Regions from separate parts of the Arthrobacter sp. Cza30 genome, predicted to be linked through region 2. Evidence: riboswitches for the same ligand, from Rfam matches in the RefSeq annotation. Region 2 holds a riboswitch; the other holds the start of a gene.

Region 1 (7,267 bases), on a different contig from region 2:
TCCCGCCCTGCTCGGCATCGACGAACCCGGCGGCGGCCGCGTCGACCGCACCGAGCCAGTCCTCCTGACGGAGAGCCGGCTGCACCCGCTGCTGCTCGATCGCCGCCAGCTGGTCGAACGTGACCGGCCCCTCGGAATCACCCGAGATGTAGTACTGACGACCCTCGGTGGCCACGGCCAGAAGATACTGGCTCGGCCCGAGGCCGTTGTCGTTCGCGACCCGTGTGGCCCACTGTTCGGCGCCCGACGGATCGGTGAAGTCGTCGACGTAGACGACCCACAGGTCGATCCCGGTCTCGGTCTTCAGCTGCTCCAGACGCTCCTGCGCCTGGGCCTCCTCGCCGGCTGAGAGCACGTCGACGTCGTCGAGCACGTATCCCGATCCCAGCTGCACCGGGGGAGTGGCCGATGCCGGAGCGGCGGCGACGCCCGCGAGCAGCAGCGCCGCACCGGTCGTGAGCACCGCGGCCCATCGCGCTCGCATCGATTCCCCTCCAGACGCGGGATCCGCCCCTCAGGCGAGTCTATGCAGGCCCGCGCGCGCGGTGGTAGCGCGCCTGCCAGTGGTATGGGAGGTGCGGGTCGCTGCCGGGTCCGCTGACGCCGTGCGGGTAGGGTTTCGGATCCGGAGGACGAGGATGGACGATCGCTACGGCGCCGATGTGCTGGCGTCGGCATGGAAAGGCCATGGACGCCGAGAGCTGGCCCGGGTCGAGGCATCCCGTGACCTCGTCGTGGAGGTGGCGGACGACGGCTACTGCGGCGCTGTCGTCGCTGTGTCGGGCGGCATGGTGGAGCTCGAGGATCGCCGAGGGCGGAGACGGCTGTTCCCACTGGGCGCCGGCTTCCTCCTCGATGGGGTCGATGTCGTGCTCGTGCCGCCGACGGCCGCACCGGCGTCCGGGCCGAAGCGCACGGCGTCGGGCTCGTTCGCGGCGCCCGAGGCCCGTGCCCGCACCGCCCGTGCCAGCCGCATCCTCGTCGAGGGACGCCATGACGCCGAGCTCGTCGAGAAGGTGTGGGGCGACGACCTGCGTGCCGAGGGCGTCGTCGTGGAGTACCTGCAGGGTGTGGATCTGCTCGAGGCGGCGCTCGTCGAGGAGCCGCCGTCGGCGTCGCGCCGATACGGCGTGCTCGTGGACCATCTCGTGCCCGGCTCGAAGGAATCCCGCGTCGCGGACGCGATCGCACGCGGTCCGCACGGCGCGCACGTGCTCATCGTGGGGCATCCGTGGATCGACGTGTGGCAGTGCGTCACGCCGCGGGCGATGGGGATCCAGCGGTGGCCGGAGGTGCCCCGCGGGATCGACTTCAAGGTCGGGGTGTGCCGGGCGCTGGGCTGGCCGGCTCGCGATCAGGCCGATCTCGCCCGCGCCTGGCAGCGCATCCTCGGGTCGGTGTCGAGTTACCGCGACCTCGAGCCGGCGTTCCTCGGCCGCGTCGAGGAGCTCATCGACTTCGTCACCGCGTGAGCACCGGCGGCGCATGAGGCACCGGCAGCCCGCGATGCGCGCCCGCGTCGGTAGCCTGGACGGGTGAGCGAGACCTCCCAGACCCGCACCTTCCGCGACCGGCCGGTGTCGTTCGTGCGCCGCAGCGGCCGGATGTCGGAGGCGCAGGAGCGGGCATGGGCCGAGCTCGCCCCGCAATACGTCGTCGACGTCGTCCGCGACGCCGCGGCGACCAGCGTCCTGCCCGGAACCGCGATCGAGCCCGCCGCGGTGTGGGGGCGCAGCGCGCCGCTCGTCGTCGAGATCGGCTCCGGTCAGGGGCACGCGATCGTGCACGCGGCGGCCTCGCACCCCGAGAAGAACTTCCTCGCGATCGAGGTCTTCAAGGCGGGGCTCGCCCGCACCATGCTCGACGCCGACCGGGCGGGGGCTCGCAACCTGCGCCTGGTCGAGGCGAACGCGCCCGAGGTTCTGCAGCACCTGCTGCCCGAGGCATCCGTCGACGAGCTGTGGGTGTTCTTCCCCGACCCGTGGCACAAGAAGAAGCACACCAAGCGGCGCCTGGTCACGTCCGGGTTCGCTGGCATCGCCGCCCGCGCCCTGCGCGACGGCGGGACGCTGCGGCTGGCGACGGACTGGGAGGAGTACGCGGTGCAGATGCGCGAGGTCATGGAAGCGGCGCTCGACTTCGCGCCCGCATTCGACGGGGAGTGGGCGCCGCGCTTCGATGGACGCGTGCTGACGGCCTTCGAGCGCAAGGGCACGCGCCACGGGCGCGAGATCCGCGACCTGTCCTATCACCGGCTCGGCCGGGCGTGAGAGCCGGACCGCGCTGATGCCTGCCCACCCTGCTCTCGCTCCGACGACCACCCGGCCGACGTGGTCCTGGGGTCTCGCGCCGGCGCTGCTGGTCTGCCTCGCGGCCCCGGCGTTCTTCGTCGTGCGGATCCCGTGGCTGGGGTGGGCGCTGCTGGCGGCCGGTGTCGCCCTCGCGTTCGCGACGGAGCGCACGGATGTCTCGGCGCGAGCTCTCGCGCCCGAGGGCGCGAGAGCGCCGTCGCTCGTGCGCGACCTGTCGCTCATCGCGGTGGGCCTGCTCATCGTGAGCGCCATCCCGCTCAAGGCCGAGCTCGACAACCTCGCGATGCTGCGGTTCGCCCTCGCGCTGGGAGGCGCCGTGGCGGTGCCGTATGCGATCTCGCGATGGCTGTACCGCGATCACGCCATCCGGTTCCCCTGGCGCGGCGGCGGGCGCTGGTCGACGTTCCAATGGGTGTGGCTGGTCGTCGTCCTGCTGCTGGGGTGGCTGATCCTGCCGTTCTACTTCATCACCTCCGGCGTGTATCAGAACTGGCCGGTCGTGGAGACCCCGGACCTCATCGCGCGGCTGTTCGTCGGCGTCGGCGCCGTCGGCATCTGGGACGAGCTGTTCTTCATCTGCACGTGCTTCGCCCTGCTGCGTCGTCACTTCCCCGACTGGCAGGCGAACCTGTTGCAGTCGATCGTGTTCGTCTCCTTCCTGTGGGAGCTGGGGTACCAGGCGTGGGGGCCGTTCCTCACCATCCCGTTCGCGCTGCTGCAGGGCTTCATCTTCAAGAGGACGCGGTCGCTGGCGTACGTGGTGACGGTGCATCTGCTGTTCGACGCCGTCGTGTTCCTCGTCCTCGTCCACGCCCACAACCCCGGCGTGCTCGACGGCCTGTTCCTGGTGTGAGGCGACCGCCTGCCCAGGAGGTGCCCAGTCCGACCGGTTAGGCTGGCGCGCGGATCCCGACCGGATCCCGGACGAGGGTTCAGTACCCGGTGAGCGACAAGACTGGCCAGGAGGAACAGTCGTGTCGTGGGTCATCCTCATCCTCTCCGGCGTGCTCGAGGCGGTCTGGGCGAGCGCGCTGGGCAAGTCGGAAGGCTTCACCAAGCTGTGGCCGAGCGTGGTCTTCGGCGTCGCCCTCGCGGCGAGCATGGGCGGCCTGGCGTGGGCCATGCGGGACATCTCGACCGGCACCGCCTACGCGGTGTGGGTCGGCATCGGGGCCGCGCTCACCGTCGCGTATGCGATGATCACCGGCGAAGAGCCGTTCTCGATCGTCCGGCTGCTCCTGATCCTCGGGCTCGTCGGGTGTGTGATCGGGCTCAAAGCCGTCAGCGCCGAATAGCGGGCGCAGCCGCGTGGGCGGCCGGCTACGCCGCGGTCACGCGTTGGAGCAGCGATTCCAGGACGGCGACAGCCGTATCGATCGTCGCGGCGAGGACGTCCTCGGGTCCGCCGCTGAGCGCCAGTTCGCGGTGCCCGGCGCCCGAGCGCGTGGCCCAGCCGACGAAGACCGTCCCCGCGGGGTGGCCGTCCTCGTCGTCGGGGCCACCGACGCCGGTCGTCGAGACCGCGATGTCGGCATCCATGAGGGCCAGGACGCCCATGGCGAGCTGCTCAGCGCATTCGCCGGAGACGGGGTCGAGCCCGGGTGTCGTGCCGAGCACCGCCTCCTTGGTGCGCGTCTGATACGCCACGACGCCGCCGGCGAACCACTCCTCGGCGCGTGCGCCCTTGCCGACGGTGCTGGCGAGCAGGCCGCTGGTCAGAGACTCCGCGAGCGCCACCCGCACCCCGTTCCCTCGGGCGGCCTCGGCCACCCGTTCCACCGCATCGGTCATCGCCCGTCTCCGTCGCTGTGCCTGCCGGCGTTCCGGAGCCGGTCCCGTCGCACGCCGCTGTCGCACGCCCCTCTCGTCCCGGCCGTCACGAGACGATGTCGCGTTCGTCGACCATCTCCGCGTGAGCGGGCTGGGCGGGTTCGGGGACCAGGTACAGGCCGGCGGGAGAATTGGCGGTGTAGGCCAGAGCGTCGATCCAGGCGGGATTGAGCCGCGGCGTCCGGCTGCCGTAGAACTTGTACACGAGCGAGCACCGTGGATGGATCCACACGGTCGTCCGTCCGTCGCCGATGCTGGCGTCGTCCTTCCACGTGAAGTGGAACGGCTCGCCGCGTCGCAGCTTCGTGCCGATGACCAGCTGCAGGTGCGCCAGCGTCCGGTCGTCGAAGTCCACCTTGACGGTGCCCTCGTAGATCAGTTTCCCCATCGTCCACCTCTGGCTTGCTCACTCGCTGGAGCCGGCGGTCTCGTGGTGCGGAGCGCCGACGGGCTTGGACTCGCTGGAGCCGCGCTGTCGAAGGAAGATCGACAGCGCGATCATCGCCCCGACGGCGAGGAACTCGGACTGCCAGTTCTGGAACGTCCGGCTCCAGAAGTCCGGCAGCGTCAGGTACTCCAGCCAGGTGACCGGCGGCTGGCCGTGCTCGGCGTTCTCGGAGTTCATCACGACGGTGCCCGCCAGGGACTGCGCGAGCCACGACAGCAGGAACACCGCGCCCATCACGATCAGCAGCGAGTTGGAGAAGAGCACCTGGCGGATGCCTCGTGCCTTCGCCCACTCCGGCGAATCGTCGCGGGCGTGCTCGCCGACCAGCTGCTCCTCGTCGCTGTCGGGACCCTCGTCGCCGGGCTTCTTCGACTCGGGGGAGCCCCGCTGCACGAGCCAGATCGTCGCGGCGATGAACACGAGAAACTGAAGGAACTCCGACTGCCAGTTCTCGGCAACGTCGACGACGAACTCCGAGGAGGTGACGAACCCGAGGTAGCTCTCCGGCGGCATGCCGTGCTGCTGGAGCTTCTCGTTGTCCTCCATCCAGCCGGCCACCGACTGCGCGATCAGGGTGAGGGCGAACAGGCCCAGGAACAGCAGGCTGAGCGCGTTGTCGCGGATGGTCCGCATGCGCTCACCGCCCCATCAGCGGGACGGCGATCATGTACGCCAGACCGATGCCCAGCAGGGCGATCCAGGACCAGAAGACAGCAGCCTCGCCGGGCCGTTCTCCGGCCTCCTCAGGCGTGAAGTCCACCACGTTCTCCTCTCGCGAGCACGGCGGCGTGCGCCGTGCTCTCATCCTCGCGCCAGGGCCGGGAATGGTGAACGGGTTGACAACGGCGTCGCCGTCGGGGAAAGGCGCGCGCACCGGATGGAGATCGGGGACGAGGAGGAAGCCCGGATGAAGAGAGGGGATGAGTCGACCGCTAGGCCGACTCATCCCGTTTGCGCCCCCGACAGGAATCGAACCTGCGACCTTTGGTACCGGAAACCAACGCTCTATCCCCTGAGCTACGGAGGCGTGCCGATCGAGACTACCACCCCGGGATGGGAGGCCCTGTCAGGGCGCGATCGCCTGCGGGTCCTGCGGGGCGTCGGCGACGACCTCCGTCTGCTCCGTCATCGCCTCGATGGCCTCCGCCACGCGCTGCGCGAGGTACGCGTGCCCTTCCGTGGACGGGTGATCGCGTCCGATCTCGCCGGTGTCGATGACGTCGAGGTAGTTGTCCGGGGTGATCCACTCCTCCGCGATGGGGGAGATGTACCACCATCCGCGCGACGCTGCGAGCTCCCGCAGGTCCGCGTCGATGGCTCGCGTCGCCTTCTCGACCGGCAGCACCTGCGGCGCAGGGCCGAGGATCACCACCGTCGCGCCGGGGAAGCGCGCGGCGAGGGCATCCCACGCGGCGTTGACGGCCTCCCGGTACCCGGTGGGGTGCAGCCTGCGGTCGTTGATGGAGCCCTCGACGATGATGAGGTCGGGGTCGATCGCCCGATCCAGCGCGGCGATGCGCTCGCCGTACGCAGGGCCGTCGATGCCGGGCTTGAGGTAACCGCTGCCGCGCACGCCGTCCACGGTCGTCTGCCAGCCGAGTTCGTCGGCGAGCCGGTACGCGAAACCGAGGGTCGGTTCGATGGCGGCCGAGCCATAGACCCACGAATCGCCGAAGACGAGCACGCGCGGCCGATCGGGCAGGGTCAGCGGGGCGGGAGCGACGGCGACGGATGCCTGGTCGGCGGCGACGGCGGGGGCCACGGGCGGGGCGGCCCACGGCCTGGCCAGCGCGACGGCGCACAGCGCCACCACGGCGAGCGCGGCGCCCAGCAGGGGAAGCCACAGCCGCCGTGCGCGGAAGCGGCCGGGCGCGTGCATGGATAGAGGGTAAGTCATGAATCGGCGTGCGCCCGTCCGCCGGTGGACAGCGAGGTCGCTCGCGGGCCGATTCGGGACCGTGGCCGCCCAACTAGACTGGTCCGGCTATGAATCCCGACGCTCTCTCCGCCGCTCTGCTCGCCGTCGTCGCCCCGCTCGCCGAGGCCCGACGTCCGGGCGCAGCCGACGGCCTGACGGCGGGTGACCTGCCGCTCGAGCGTCCGAAGAACCGGGAGCACGGCGACTGGGCGTCCAACGCCGCGCTGAAGCTCGCGAAGGCCGTCGGCGTCAACCCGCGGGAGTTCGCCGCCGAGATCGCCGAGGGTCTCGCGCAGGTGGAGGGCATCGCGGACGTGGAGGTCGCGGGGCCGGGCTTCATCAACATCCGCCTGGATGCCGCCGCGGCGGGCGCGCTGGCGAAGACGATCGTCGACGCCGGCGCCGCGTTCGGCACCAACGACTCGCAGCGGGGCAACACCATCAACCTGGAGTTCGTCAGTGCGAACCCCACCGGTCCGCTGCACATCGGCCACACACGGTGGGCGGCGCTGGGCGACTCGATCGCGCGGCTGCTGCTGGCCAGCGGCGCGACGCTCGTGCGGGAGTTCTACATCAACGACGCCGGTGCGCAGATGGAGCGATTCGGACGCTCCGTGCTCGCCGCCGCCAAGGGTGAGCCCACGCCCGAGGACGGATACGCGGGCGCCTACATCGAAGAGCTCGCACGCCGCGTGCTCGCCGCTCGTCCGGACCTGCTCGAGCTCAGCGACGAGGACCAGATCGCCATGGCGCGCGACC
Region 2 (7,267 bases):
GAGTGGGTGTTCCGGACCGCGGCCGGCAAGCGCATGGGCGGCGAGGGCGGGGGTTCCACCGGGGTGGACAACGACTTCGTCGAGGCCGGGCAGGAGGGCATCGGGGCCACCATCATGGGCCGGAACATGTTCGGGCCGGTGCGCGGGGAGTGGCCCGCCGACGAGTGGCGGGGCTGGTGGGGCGAAGACCCGCCGTTCCATCATCCGGTCTTCGTGCTGACGAACTACCCGCGGCCGCCCATCACCATGGCCGGCGGGACCGTCTTCCACTTCGTCGACGACGGGATCGAGTCCGCCCTGCGGCAGGCCTTCAAAGCCGCCGCCGGGCAGGACGTCCGGCTCGGCGGCGGCGCATCCGCCGTCCGGCAATACCTGCGGGCGCGGCTCGTGGACGAACTGCACCTGGCCATGGTGCCCGTTCTGCTGGGCTCCGGCGAGCGCGTGTTCGACGACCTGGACGCCGCCGCTCTCGGCTATGAGTGTGTCGAATTCGCCGCTTCGCCTGCCGCGGCACACGCCCGTCTGGTCAGAAGCACGGACCGGTAGCCCGGCCGCGCGGCTCCCGCCGCTCACCCTACGGTACGCGGTGCAGCCATTCTTCAGTGCCGAACTTGGTCTCCACGAGTTCCCGGGCCATGGCCAGCTCTTCCTCGGAGAAACCGCTGTCCTCGGCCGCATAGCGGTCCTTGAAGGTCCGGATCATCACCTCGATGATTTCCTCGCGGGTCAGGCCGGTCTGCCGGCGCAGCGGGTCCACCCGCTTCTTGGCGCTGGAGATGCCCTTGTCGGAGATCTTTTCCTTGCCGATCCGAAGGACGTCGGTCATCTTGTCCGCGTCGATGTCGTAGGACATGGTCACGTGGTGCAGCATCCCGCCATTGGCCAGCCGCTTCTGCGCCGCGCCGCCGATCTTGCCCTCCGGCGTGGCGATGTCGTTGAGCGGCTGGTAGAACGCCTTGATGCCGACCTTCTCGAGTGACGCCATGACCCAGGCGTCGAGGTACGCGTAGGACGCCTCGAAGCTCTGCCCGTCCACCAGGGTCTGCGGCAGGTACAGCGAATAGGTGATCGCGTTGCCTTGTTCCATGAACATCGCGCCGCCGCCGCTGATCCGGCGCACCACCGTGATGCCGTGGCGTTCCACCCCGTCCGGGTCCACTTCGTTGCGTACCGACTGGAAGCTGCCGATCACCACCGACGGTGCCTCCCACTCCCAGAACCTCAGCGTCGGCGGCCGCTTCCCGGCCCCCACCTGACGGGTCAGGACCTCGTCCATCGCTACGTGCAGGTGCGTCGGCAGCGGGGTGGGCGGAATAACCTGCCAGTGATGATCAAGCCAACCGGTGGCCTTGTTGAGGGCGCGGCGCACGGCTACGGCAACCGCATCGGCCGAGAAGCCGAACATTTGCGCGTCCGGCCGCAACGCAGCGTTAATCGCGCCGGCATAGTGGCCGTGGGTGCTTTCGATGCTCATCCCGTCAAGCGCGGCGTTGATGTCCGCCAGTGCTTCATCCGGTTCCAAAAAGAAGTCGCCGCTGACGGACGGCCGGATAATCTGTCCGTCCGCCACCTCGAAGTCCACGACCACGAGCTTGCCGCCCTGGACCTTGTACTCTCCATGGCGGTGGTCGGTCATGTGCGCTCCTTGACTGTCTTCGGGTTATCTTGGCGGGGACGGTTGCGGCCGCCAGGCGGCTGCGGTGGACGGTTTTCCCAGTCTAATCAAGGCCCGTGGGCAGCCCGTCCGCGCGGGACTCAGGTTCCTCCCAGCTGCTGCCGGGGCTGTGCCCAGAACCCCCTCGTAGTGTCATAGACACCTCATCACGGTGCGAGTGAAAGAGGGGCCGGACGTGCCCGGTCCAAGCGCCGGTGGGTATTGGAGTAACTCCCCCAACCTCTCCACTACCCGCCGGCGCTTTTTCATGCCTTCTTTCCGTCTCCCGTGTCGGCAAGCTTCAGCCCGATCACGCAGCCGATGATCCCGGCAACGAAGAGCAGTTTGAGCACGCTCGCAGGTTCTCCACCGAACAGCATGGCGTAGCCGACGGTCAATGCCGCCCCCGCGCCGGTCCATACCGCATACGCCGTGCCAATGGGGATGCCGCGCATGGCATAGCCCAGGCCAAACATGCTGAGGGTCAGTGCCACGAAGAACACCACGGCGGGCCCCGTGCGGCTTAGTCCGTCCGACATCCCCAGGGCTGTTGCCCACACAGCTTCCAGGACGGCACTGATCAGCAAAACAGTCCAATGCATGGCAGCCCCCTAACCGATCGCCTTGAGGCCGACGACACAGCCGATGATGCCCAGCAGGAGGAGTACGCGTATCAGCGTCGCTTTCTCGGCGCCGGTGATCATGGCCACGGCCGCGGTCAACACCGCACCGATGCCGACCCATACCGCGTAGGCGGTCCCCACCGGTATGGCCGTCATGGCGTAGGCCAAACCAACCATGCTCAGGACCATGGATACCACGAAAATGAGGGTAGGCCAGAGCCGGCGGAAGTTCTTCGATGCGCCCAGGGCGGTGGCCCACACGGCTTCCAACACACCGGACAAAACAAGTATCAGCCATTCCATGAATGATTCCTTTGGCCAGTCTTGTCGCACACCGGGTACTGAACCGTCGTCCGGAGACCTCAGGAAACAGGTCTTGAACTAGAAAATAGCAAAGCACGACGCCGGTGCGCAGCTTTGGTGGCCAACCTCACCAGCCAGGGGCCCGGCCTCGGTCGTTGACGGCCCTCCCGATTGTTTTGCACTTTCCTGCGCACCAATCCCCTACAAGCATCGAACCTGGGGAGCCGCATTGCTACCGTCGTGCGCAAGCGGGTGCAACGGCGCGAGAACGTGGGCGGTGCGGTCGAAGACCTGGCTGCCGCGAAGGGCTCTCTATTGACCCGGTCACTCTAAAGGAAGAGGAGGAGGCAGCCGGTGAACGAGGAGATCTATCACCAGGGCAATCCCGAGCCGCCGATCGCCGGCGACGAGACGGCGACCCTGCTGGGCTTTCTGGAGCGGCAGCGCGCAACCTTCGCGTGGAAGACCGGCGGGCTGGACGCGTCCGGCCTGCAACAGAAGCTCAACCCGTCATCGATGACGCTGGGCGGCATGCTCAAGCACCTGGCCCGCTTCGAGGACGACATGTCCACCGAGTGGCTGAATGGCCGAGCCCAACTCCCACCGTGGAACGCCGTGGACTGGGACAGCGACCCCGACTGGGACTGGCGTTCCGCCCACGATGACTCCCCCGAGCAGCTGTATGGGCAGTGGTCCGACGCCGTGGCGCGCTCCCGTGCCTTGTTCGCCGAGGCGCTGAGGGACGGCGGCATGGGACGACCGGGCAAAGTCGTCTCCGACCCCGACGTTGAACTACCGAATCTGCGCTACATCCTGCTCAACATGATCGAGGAGTACGCCCGCCATAACGGCCATGCCGACCTCATTCGGGAGTCGGTGGATGGGCTCGTCGGCCAGGACCCTCCGGGTTGAGAACGGCGTGCCGTGCCCAGCGGGAGATCCTGCGCGGCAGGGGGCTATCCGGCTCGCCGTTGCGCCAGGTGCCACGCAGCTTGAAGGCCCGATATCAAGGCAACCAGGAAGCCGAGCGCGCCTAGCCCGAGGAAAACCAGAACGAAACCGATCCTGAGAGGGGAAGGAGGCAGTCCTTGATCGGCCTCACTGATTCCCCCGAAACCAATCCAGGTAAACAAGGCCAACACCAGTCCAAGGAACATCATGGAGCTGCCGGATGCGAAGGCTACCGCAACGGGAATTTTTCTCATGAACTGCTGGCCCCTTTCACTGCGTTTACGGTGCAGGCTGTAGACTCCTTGGCACATTGAACGGACGGCCACTCCTAAATTATCGAATGATACGCCCTTTCGGGATACCCTGATCAGAAAGTCTGGGCGCTGCAAGGCCGAAACCGGAAGAGGGCAATGCGTAGAACATTCAACATCGCGTTGCCTTAGTCATCGGCATGATCCTGGTCAGTGCCGGATTGTTCTTCTTTGGATATCCGGAATGGGGAGGATATGCCATCGAGGGTTTGATGCTCATCGCCGTGGTGGTACTTGTAGCCAGGCTTGCGCTTGGGGGCAGAAAGAGCATCTCTCAACCGATGGCGGAGCCCGGAGAGACTCCTAATGATATATACCTCGGCGCCACCTACACGGGCCCACGACTCATCGCCCCTCCCCGCGAAACGCATGCAGAGTTGGTCATCGATGATGATGAGCGGCTGCAGTTCCTTGAGGCCCTCAAGAACGCAGACGCACGCTCACCCCGCGACGTCTCTGGGGAACGGCACCGCCCCTAGCCGTATAGACAATTCCTGTCGCAGCTTTCCCGCAGCGCCTTCCCGGGAATTCCAACAACCTGCGATCAGCCAAGCGAAACCACTTTCCTACTCGCCCTGCCTGGTTTTATTAATAGTTGGATTTCGGCCTGCATGAGGGCCGTTCCGTCTGCATAGTCGATGAGCTCCGGATCTTCGACGTGGGAACGAAGGCCTGCCGCACAAAGGCAGACCTTTTGTATGGCAGGATAATTCCCGGGCAATCGCACTGAATCTGTGCGTGACTGTTGCCGGACATATTGGGGGAATACTTGCGCAAGAATCCGGGCCGAATGTTGGCCTCCATCCTTACCGCCGGAGCCCTGCTGCTTGGCGGGTTCACGGCCGCAGCCCCGGCTGAGGCCCTCGGGCCGAAAGTCACAGGGCCGAGCGCCTCCTCGGTGCTGAACACCCTGCCGGTCAAGGGCAAGGCCGCCAAAACCGGCTATTCCCGGGACAAGTTCGGACCCTCATGGAAGGACACCGATCGCAACGGCTGTGATACCCGGAACGATATCCTCAAGCGCGACCTCACCAAGGACAGGTTTAAGCCCGGCACGAATAACTGCGTCATCGCTTCCGGGACCTTGAAGGATCCCTACACCGGCAAGACCATCAGCTACGTCCGCGGCGGCAACAAGGTCGACATCGACCACGTCGTCGCTCTGGGCCAGGCCTGGGTGTCCGGTGCCCAAAAGCTCTCCACCGCCCAGCGCACCGCCTTGGCCAACGACTCGCTGAACCTGCTGGCCGTGGATGCCTCCGCGAATCGGGCCAAGGGCGACCGCGAGGCCAGTGCGTGGCTGCCGAAGAACAAGTCCTTCCGTTGTCCCCTCGTCGCCACCCAAATCGCGGTCAAGAAGAAGTACGCCCTGTCGGTCACTCCCGCAGAGAAGGCCGCCATGAAGCGGGTCCTCACCTCCTGCCCCGGGCAGAAGACGGTGAAGGTCACCGCCATCAAGCCGGCCAGCAAGGCAACGCCGACGAAGGCCGCCAAGCCCTCCACTGCATTGAAGGTCTCCCCCGGTGCTTTCTGCGCCTCGTCCATGAAGGGCAAGAAGGGCATCGGCAAAACCAATGGCAAGACCTACACCTGCAAGGCGTCCTCCACGGACAGCCGCCTCCGCTGGCGCACCTGAACGGGGTTCAGGAGGAAAGGAAGCGCACCACACGTGCGGGTGAACCCACAACGATGGAATTATCGGGCACGTCCTTCGTGACTACGGAAGCGGCCGCCACGACGGCATTTTCGCCAATGGTCACCCCGGGCAGAATGGTGGCGTTCGACGCGATCCAGACATTGCGGTTGATGACGATGGGAGCCGGGTGCATGTCCCCGCGGCGGCTCGGCGCAAGGTCGTGGTTGAGTGTGGCCAACAAGGAGTTGTGCCCGATAAGACAGTCGTCACCAATCACCACGCCGCCCTGGTCCTGAAATTTGCAGCCTGAGTTGATGAAAATCCTCTTCCCGAGCGTGATGTTTTTCCCAAAGTCGGCGTAGAAAGGCGGGAAAACCGTCACGGATTCGTCAATCGGCTTGCCCGTCAGCTGAGTCAACAGCTCCCTCACCCGCGCAGGTTCCTGATAGGCGCCATTAAGCTCGCCGGTAATGCGCAGCGCATCCTGGCTGATCCGGTGCATGACGGCATGCAATGGCGAGCCCCCCGTGATGGTTTGGCCGGCGTTCAGGGCTTCAAGGAGATCTTCGAGTTCCATGGTGTCCTTCATGTTCATCCCGGAAGAGTTCGCCCAGACGTGGCATGCATCCAGCGTATGTTGCAGCCGGCAGATGTCGGCACCCTCTCGGGCATTCCACTTCGGGGACACTGGCATGAGTTGGCTGGCCGCGTCGCCGTCGGAAACCCACCACACGGCCCCACCAGATGCGACGATGATCGAATGCAGAACCGGGCCAACTTGCTCCTTGAGGGACCGCGCGGGCGACGCCTATGCCTCGAGCTGGCGAAGGAGGTCAGCCCGGACGTGAGAACGGCCGCGCTCGGGCTGGCATACGAACTGGATCCTGGAAAGGGCTCGTCAACGGTCCTGCTGACCGCCGGCCAAGGTGTTGCTTCCGCCCCTGCATCACCGGAAGAGTTTGCGGCAGCGATTGCTTCCCTCGATCCGGGTGCCCTGAACGATGTACTCATCCAATCGGCGCTGCAAGCAGCCGTTGCGTCGGCCAGGTACTGGCAGGAACCGGAGGGGGAAGACGTGCTCGCCGGGCACCCCGCCGTCGTTGCCGCCCTCTACCCCGTGGCCGAGCAGGTCATGGATTCGTCGACGGGGCGGCAATGGGGTCAGCCTCGCCGGACCGGGCAGTGGGCGATTGACTGGCGATCCGCGGAGGACCCGGCGCCGCTGCCCAGAGACCCGCAGCGAACTTTGGCTGAGTGGGGACGTGGAGAGCGAGCCGAAGAAGCCCGGGCTGCGAGAGATCGGCGCGATGGCCCAGGGGCACCCTGGTCCGGCAGGTGGTGGTCGTTCCCGCAGGGGCTGCTCCAGACCGTCGGGCAGATTCCGGCAGGCCTGGACCTCGTCGAAGACAGCCCTGGCTGGGAAGATGCCACCACGATTCCGGTCCGTGGCGTGGGCCGGACGTATGAGATCCGCAGTGGCGATGACTGGATCCGGCTGTGCCGCGCCTTCCCGCTGGACGTTACCGCCTCCCGCCGGCACGACTGGTACCGCACTACCGGACGGGCCGGCCGATGGGTAATTCCCGACTGGGAACGAGTCGCCCAAGACTGGGATGCCGTACACCTGACTGACTTGGCATACCTCAACGGCGCTGCGCGAGCCCTCCAGATCGATTCAGAAGCGGCTAGTGTCATCGCCGGGTGGAACCCCGATACCACGATCTGGCTCGCCGACGTCGCACGCGAATGGGAAGGGCCCCGGCAAATCTGGCATCGCTCGCCGCAAGAC

Evidence for each region. Region 2 has a riboswitch for guanidine ahead of AC5RVZ_RS22090 (DMT family transporter). Riboswitches for the same ligand answer to the same signal wherever they lie in the genome.
Region 1: another riboswitch for guanidine. It lies ahead of AC5RVZ_RS27375 (DMT family transporter); the one in region 2 lies ahead of AC5RVZ_RS22090 (DMT family transporter).

Annotation. Positions count from the first base shown of each region.
Region 1 is NZ_JBNHGA010000009.1:172,516-179,782, reverse strand. It holds gene AC5RVZ_RS27395 (TPM domain-containing protein) at 1-484, opposite strand, end outside; gene AC5RVZ_RS27390 (DUF3097 family protein) at 639-1,472, shown strand; gene trmB (tRNA (guanosine(46)-N7)-methyltransferase TrmB) at 1,605-2,270, shown strand; gene AC5RVZ_RS27380 (CPBP family intramembrane glutamic endopeptidase) at 2,287-3,165, shown strand; guanidine-III (ykkC-III) riboswitch at 3,213-3,276, shown strand; gene AC5RVZ_RS27375 (DMT family transporter) at 3,287-3,607, shown strand; gene AC5RVZ_RS27370 (CinA family protein) at 3,633-4,103, opposite strand; gene AC5RVZ_RS27365 (DUF7882 family protein) at 4,189-4,530, opposite strand; gene AC5RVZ_RS27360 (DUF6766 family protein) at 4,549-5,223, opposite strand; gene AC5RVZ_RS27355 (hypothetical protein) at 5,228-5,350, opposite strand; tRNA gene AC5RVZ_RS27350 (tRNA-Arg) at 5,545-5,617, opposite strand; gene AC5RVZ_RS27345 (SGNH/GDSL hydrolase family protein) at 5,657-6,469, opposite strand; gene AC5RVZ_RS27340 (arginine--tRNA ligase) at 6,577-7,267, shown strand, end outside.
Region 2 is NZ_JBNHGA010000006.1:299,691-306,957, reverse strand. It holds gene AC5RVZ_RS22105 (dihydrofolate reductase family protein) at 1-546, shown strand, start outside; gene lplAB (lipoate-protein ligase LplAB) at 575-1,636, opposite strand; gene AC5RVZ_RS22095 (DMT family transporter) at 1,921-2,256, opposite strand; gene AC5RVZ_RS22090 (DMT family transporter) at 2,266-2,580, opposite strand; guanidine-III (ykkC-III) riboswitch at 2,591-2,658, opposite strand; gene AC5RVZ_RS22085 (mycothiol transferase) at 2,935-3,492, shown strand; gene AC5RVZ_RS22080 (hypothetical protein) at 3,669-3,845, shown strand; gene AC5RVZ_RS22075 (hypothetical protein) at 3,983-4,321, shown strand; gene AC5RVZ_RS22070 (HNH endonuclease family protein) at 4,633-5,478, shown strand; gene AC5RVZ_RS22065 (DapH/DapD/GlmU-related protein) at 5,486-6,055, opposite strand; gene AC5RVZ_RS22060 (hypothetical protein) at 6,239-7,267, shown strand, end outside.